DNA from 2 places in the Actinoplanes oblitus genome. Region 2 is predicted to be linked to the other one. Evidence: riboswitches for the same ligand, from Rfam matches in the RefSeq annotation. Region 2 holds a riboswitch; the other holds the start of a gene.
What was found. Region 2 has a riboswitch for S-adenosylmethionine ahead of Actob_RS11350 (aminotransferase class V-fold PLP-dependent enzyme). Riboswitches for the same ligand answer to the same signal wherever they lie in the genome.
Positions count from the first base shown of each region.

Region 1: it holds a riboswitch for S-adenosylmethionine, as region 2 does, so the genes downstream of both, thrC (threonine synthase) here and Actob_RS11350 (aminotransferase class V-fold PLP-dependent enzyme) in region 2, are expected to answer to the same signal.

Region 1 is NZ_CP126980.1:9,322,911-9,326,309, forward strand. Features, by position in the region: gene thrC (threonine synthase) at 23-1,309, opposite strand; SAM riboswitch class I at 1,320-1,458, opposite strand; gene Actob_RS41630 (GNAT family N-acetyltransferase) at 1,902-3,023, opposite strand; gene Actob_RS41635 (ABC transporter permease) at 3,266-3,399, opposite strand, start outside.
Region 2 is NZ_CP126980.1:2,501,583-2,504,981, forward strand. Features, by position in the region: gene Actob_RS11340 (M20 family metallopeptidase) at 1-1,044, opposite strand, end outside; gene Actob_RS11345 (DUF1684 domain-containing protein) at 1,062-1,799, opposite strand; SAM riboswitch class IV at 1,839-1,953, shown strand; gene Actob_RS11350 (aminotransferase class V-fold PLP-dependent enzyme) at 1,987-3,213, shown strand; gene Actob_RS11355 (putative bifunctional diguanylate cyclase/phosphodiesterase) at 3,267-3,399, shown strand, end outside.

The sequences.
Region 1 (3,399 bases), 3.0 Mb from region 2:
GCAGACTCGCGGTTACTTTCCGCTATCCCAGCAGGCCGGCTTCCCGCGCACCGCGCAGCGACGGCTTGATCCGGTGGGTCGGGCCGACCTCGGAGGCCACCGCGTCGAGCGTCTTCAGGCCCTCACCGGTGTTGTAGACGACGGTCTCCTTGGCCGGGTCCAGCCTGCCGCTGTCCACCAGTTTCTTGAGCACCGCGACGGTGGTGCCGCCGGCGGTCTCGGCGAAGACGCCGGTGGTCTCGGCGAGCAGCCGGATGCCGGCCCGGATCTCCTCGTCGTTCGCGTAGTCCATCCAGCCGCCGGTGCGGCGGACCGCCTCGATCGCGTACGGCCCGGCCGCCGGGTCACCGATGTTCAGCGACTTGGCGATGCCGGTGGGCTTCACCGGGGTGATCACGTCGGTGTCGTTGTGCAGCGCCACGGCGATCGGGTTGCAGCCCTGCGACTGCGCGCCGAACACGGTCCAGCCACCCTCGGGCGCCTCGGCCAGGCCGATCTCGACCAGCTCGCTGAACGCCTTGTCCACCTTGGTGAGCAGCTCGCCGGAGGCCATCGGGATGACCACCTGGGCCGGAATCCGCCAGCCGAGCTGCTCGGCGACCTCGTAACCCAGGGTCTTGGAGCCCTCGGCGTAGAACGGCCGCACGTTCACGTTCACGAACGCGGTGTCCTCGAACTCGTCGGTCTCCACCAGTTCGCTGCACAGCCGGTTGACGTCGTCGTAGGAGCCCTCGATGGCGACCAGCTCACCACCGTAGACCGCGGTGGTGACGACCTTGCCCTGCTCCAGGTCGGACGGGATGAAGACGATGCTCGGCACGCCGGCCCGGGCCGCGTGCGCGGCGACCGAGTTGGCCAGGTTGCCGGTGGAGGCGCAGGAGAACCGCTTGAAGCCCAGCTCCTTGGCCGCGGTCAGGGCCACCGAGACGACCCGGTCCTTGAACGAGTGGGTCGGGTTCTGCGAGTCGTCCTTGACCCAGAGCGGGGCGGTGATGCCCAGCCGCTCGGCCAGCGCCGGCGCGCTGACCAGGGGGGTCAGGCCGGGGTCGAGGGTCACCCGGGTGGCCGGGTCCTGGCCGGCCGGGAGCAGCGCGGCGTAGCGCCAGATGTTCTGCGGGCCCGCCTCGATCTCGGCCCGGGTCACCCGCGCGAGCGCCGCCTCGTCGTAGGCCACCTCGAGCGGGCCGAAACACTCGTAACAGGCGTGCTGCGCGGCCAGCGGGTACTCAGCGGAACACGCGCGGCAGATCAGGCCACGGGCGGGCGAGGTGGAGGTCGTGTTTCCGGGTGCGGTGACGGCAGACGTCATCGAGGCCTTCCTCTCATCTTTCCCCGGCGGCGACCTGCCGCTATGCGGGGACGGAATTAGCACCTGCCGCGCGCGGCCTCGTCCTCGAGACATACGCGGTGGTTGCCGGGGCTTCATCGGGCCGTTCCCTCTGCCCCTCTGGATGAGGTATTCAGTTGTTTCCCGAAGCTTACGACGAGATCGCGCAATCTCCACAGCGAGTTCCCGAGGTGTGAGCGACCTCCTTTGCCGCGCGCCCCTCTCATCGGCTTCGTCGGCTTCTTCGGCGCTTCGTCGGTTTCCTCATCGGCCGGGGTCGCCGTCAGACTCCTCATCCGCCTCGTCATCGGCCGGGATTGCGGACGACCTCCCCATCGACCTCGTCATCGACCTCCTCATCGGCCTCCTCATCGACCTCCTCATCGACCTCCTCATCGGCCGGGATTGTGGTCGGCTTTGAAGATCAACATCAGAATCCTGACTCGGGTCCGCGCTGATCACAGATCGTCGCTCCCGCCAGGGACCCTTCCGGGCTGAGCTGGCCGCTGCGCGTCCAGAACGCTCAGCCCGAAAGGGCGGCGTCCGTGGGTGGGGAAGACCTCGGCAGCACCAGTCAGCCGAGCGGGCCGACGCAGGAGAACTGGGTGGCGACCGGGCGGTAGCCGAGCCGGGTGTTGACCGCGAGCATCGGCAGGTTGGTCTCGTCGTTGCTGGTGAAGGCCCGGGCGACGCCGGCTGCCGCGGCGCGGGTGAGGGCGACGGTCTTGACCAGGCGGGCCAGGCCCCGGCCGCGGTGCGCCGGTGCGGTGGCGGTCATGTCCGACCAGACGCGGTCGCCGTCGCGGACCAGCAGGGAGAACGCGACGATCTCACCGGCGATCAGGGCGGCCGTGCTGATCTCGTGGTCCAGGCCCGGGTTCTGCCAGACGTCGTAGCACCACGTGGTGAAGGAGGGTGGCTGCGGCGGGACGTCGCCTGGCTCGTCGGCGGCGGCAGCGACGTCGGCGGCGTACAGGACTTCCGGGGTCGTCTCGCGGAGCGAGATCAAGCGGACGTCATCCAGCGTCGCGTCGGCTTTGCCAGGAGTCGGTCCGCGCGAGGCGTCCGGCGCCGGCGGATCGGCTCGTTCGGAAGCGGCCGCACCCGGTCCGGCGGGGGCTGCCAGATCGCCTCGCCTGGAAGCGGCCGCACCCAGTCCGACGGGCGCCGGTGGATCGACTCGTTCGGAAGCAGCCGCACCCAGTCCGGCGCGCGCTGCGAGATCGGCTCGTTCGGAAGCGGCCGCGCCCGGCCCGGCGGGCGGTGCCAGGTCGAGGACGGAGTAGCGCAGTTCGCGGAGCGGTTCGAAGCCGCGGCGCCGGGCGAACGGCAGTGCCTCCGGAGTGGCGGTCGCCGCCGCTCGACGGATCCCGGCCGCGCGCAGGTGTCCGGCTGCCGCGGCGAAGAGCGCGCTGCCGATGCCCCGCCCGCGCGCCGCCGGGTGCACCTGGAGCAGCGAGATCTGGCCGAAATCCGGTTCGGCCGTGCGCGCGTTGCGATAGGCCGAGACCCATCCGGCCACCTTGCCGTCCCGCTCGGCGACGAAGGCAGCCCAGTCCTCCCCCGGCGGCGGCTCGGCGATCATGAGCCTGGTGCGGGCCACGCCGCGCACCAGATAGGGATGGACCGTCGCGCTGAGGGCGACCACGGCAGCGGCGTCGTCCGGCTCCGCGGGTCGGATGCTGAAGTCGGCCATCAGCAGATCCTTCAAGCGCGAACCCGGCCGGTCAACGCCATTTCTGCGCGTCCCCGCCCTCGCTCCGCCCGCCCCCACGCTCTGCGCGTCCCCGCCTTCGCTCCACCCGCCCTCACCCCCGCCCTCGCTCTGCCAGACCCCGCGCTCTGCCCGTCCCCGCGCTCGAAAAGATCTTGTCGCGGGTGACAACCCCGGACGAGATCCACTCCGTCTCAGGGGCAGGACGCGCGAACACGGACGGGTCAGGAGGTGACGTCCTTGCGGGTGAAGCGATAGAAGGCGACCCCCCAGAAGACGACCGCGTAGAGGATGGCGGAGATCGCGCCCTTGGCCAGGTCCTCGGTCTGGACCGGGGTGGAGAGCAGCCCCAGCCACG
Region 2 (3,399 bases):
GCGCAGCGAGCTGATCTCCAGGTATTCCCACGGGCCGTGCTGGCCGTCGCCGGTGGGACCGAAAATGACCGCGTCGATGCCGAGTGGGAAATAGAAGCGGCTGTCGGCCGCGCCGTGTTTGCGCAGCAGCTCGCCGGGATGGCCGACGGCCTGGACCGCCTCGCGCAGGGCGCGCACCCCGGCGCTTTCCGGATCGGCTCGGTGCGGGGCGCCGACCGCCTCCACCAGGACTTCCACGGTGGAGTCGGTGAGCCGGCGCAGGAACGCCTCGATCTCGGCGGGTGCCCGGCCGGTGAGGTCCGGATCCTCCGGTGGATAGCGGATGTCGAGCCAGGCGGTGGCATCGGCGGGCACCTGGTTGAACGCCTCGTTGGTGGTCTCGACGCGGGCCAGGTTGACCGTTGTGGCCCAGGCCTCCGAGGTGGGCGGGGGATAGCGGCGGAGCAGTTTCTCGACAGCGGCGATGAGCGTGAGAATGGCGTTGGAGCCCAGCCACGGATAGGCGGCGTGGGCCGCCTGACCGGGAGCGATCAGGCGGGCGCGGACCAGGCCCTTCGACTCGGTGACCACCCGCAGCCCGCTCTGCTCGCCGATGATGACGAAGTCGCCGCGGACGCCGGCCCGCACCTGGTGGCCGGTGCCGTCGAAACCGCCGATCTCCTCGTCGGTGACCAGTTGCAACGCGATCGGGTAGGTGAGCTCGCCGGCCAGCTCGCGAAAGATCGTGACCAGGACCAGGGCGGCCGCCTTCATGTCGTGCGTGCCGCGGCCGTAGAGCCGGTCGCCGTCGCGGTGCGGCCGGAACTGATCGGGCGTGCCGGGGACCACGTCGAGGTGGGCGTTGAGGATCACCCGGGGGCGGCCGGGGCGGTCCGGGTGGGTGACCAGGGCGCTCGGCTTGCCGCCGGACTCGAAGCGGCGGATGTCGAAACCGGGGCCGAGCAGGTCGAGCACCAGGCCGAGGGCCCGGTGCAGCTCACCGGGCCGGTCCGCGGTGGAATGGATGCCGATCAGCGCCTCGAGGGGCGCGAGCAGTTCCTCCATCCATGAAAACTAGCCGCTCAGCGGGGTAGTTGTTCGCCTGCTTCGACGGCGATGGGTAGCCGGTTCTCGGCCGGCGGCAGCGGGCAGGTGGCGAACTCGGTGTACGCGCACGGCAGGTTCGTCGCCCGGTTGAAGTCCACGACGACCGAGCCGTCCGGCGCCGGCGCGGCGATGCTCAGGCTGCGGTTCGCCGGATATGTGGTGATTCCCGAGGTGGCGTCGGTGAACAGCACGAACAGCGATCCGGGCGTGCCGCCGTTGAACGCGGTGAGCGACAGGTCCTCGCCGCCGACGGTGAACTCGATCCGGCCGGGCGACTCGTAGACGTCCTCCAGGCCCTCGACGACCGACCCGACGGTCACCGGGCGCGGTGCGTCGAAGGGGACGAAGCGGCCCGGCACGGCCCACTTCTCGTCCGGGGTATAGGCCGGCGTGCCGAGGTAACGCACCCGGGTCGCGTGGTGCGGGTCGCGGGGACGCAGCACGCCGTGACCGCCCCGCCAGGCCACCTCGAGTCGCAGGTCACCGTGCTCGACCATGGTGTCCTGCCCGGCCGGGAACCGTCGCTCACCGGACTCCAGGACGGCCACTACCGCGTCCGGTTCGGCGCGCCACTCGCCAGGCGCGTCCGGGAAGCGCTGCGGTGTCTCGGTCAGCCAGTGCAAGCCGGTGATCGCCAGGAAACCGTGCGGCGCGGCCCGCCGCCGCTCGTGCTCGTCGTGCCACGTCGCCCACTGCTGCGCAAAGCTGACCATGGGTGGCAACTCTAACCCCATGTGCTAGCTTCACTGCCAGGTCATGAGTGTCAGCGACAAGCCCCGGCTCGCTGACCGGCAACCCTTGCGTTCGCGATGGGGTGCCCCGGGTGAGGACCGGGCCGGCGTCGACCGACGACGGCAAGCGCGGGCCCGGTGGGGTCCCTGACCTCGGCGGAGGCATGCCATGTCGGCTCTCGACATCGTCGGCGACGACCTGAAGACCGAACTTCCCGGCGGCGAGACCGTCCGGTTCGCGCACCTCGACTACGCGGCGTCGGCGCCCTGCGTGGCAGCGGCCGCCGACGCGGTGGCCGAGCTGCTGCCCCGGTACGGCAGCGTGCACCGCGGGACCGGGGTCCGGTCGCAGACCTCGACGGTGGCGTACGAGGTGGCCCGCGACGTGGTGGCCGAGTTCGTCGGCGCCCGCCCCGGCGACCAGGTGATCTTCACGCGGAACACCACCGACGCGCTGAACCTGCTGGCCCGGGCGCTGCCGGCCGGGACCACCACGATCCTGTTCGACGGCGAGCACCACGCGAACCTGCTGCCCTGGCCCAACCCGCTGCGCCTGCCGACCCCGGCCTCGCCCTACTTCGCGGTGCACGCGCTGAAGGCCGCCCTGCGTGAGCTGCGGACCCCGGCGGTCCTGGCGATCACCGGAGCCAGCAACGTCACCGGCGAGATCTGGCCGGTCCGGGAGCTCGCCGACGTGGCGCACACCTACGGCGCCCGGGTGATCGTCGACGCCGCCCAGCTCGCCCCGCACGCCCCGGTCGACCTGGACGAGCTCGGCGCCGACTACCTCGCCTTCTCCGGCCACAAGCTGTACGCGCCGTTCGGGGCGGGTGTCCTGGCCGGCCGCTCGGACTGGCTGGACGCCGCCGACCCGTACCTGCGCGGTGGTGGCGCCAGCGCCACTGTCGGCTCCCTGCCGGGCGAGCTGACCTGGGCCGACGGGCCGGCCCGGCACGAGGGCGGCACCCCCAACCTGCTCGGGGCGGTGGCGCTGGCAGCGGTCTGCGGTGCCCTGCTGGTGGCGGATCGGGACGCCCTGCACCGGCACGAGCAGGAACTGCTGGGCCGCCTGCGGGACGGGCTGCGGGGCGTGCCGGGCGCCCGGGAGGTGAGCGTCTTCGGCCCGGATCATCAGCGGGTCGGTATCGTCTCGCTCGCGTTGCCCGGGCACGACCCGGCGGAGGTCGCGCATCGGCTGGGACGCGAGCACGGGATCGGGGTGCGGGCCGGTCAGTTCTGCGCGCATCCGCTGGTGCGGCGCCTGACCGGCACCGAGAAACCGGACAGCTGCGCGGCCGCCGGCACGGGCCTGCTGCGGGCCAGTTTCGGCCTGGGCAGCACGACCGAGGACGTGGACCGCTTCGTCGCCGCGCTGGATCTCGTCCTGCGCACCTGAGTAGCTACCGCGATCGTCCTGCACGCCGCGCGGAACCGGCCGATAAAGCGGGAGTGACCTGGCTGAGATGGCTGCCCGCCGGCGGCAAGCTACGCGACGAGGACTGGTCGGCACGCCACCGCCTGCTGACCATCATCCTCGCCGTGGCCGTGGTCGCGGTGACCGTCTTCGGTACCCTCCGCCCGG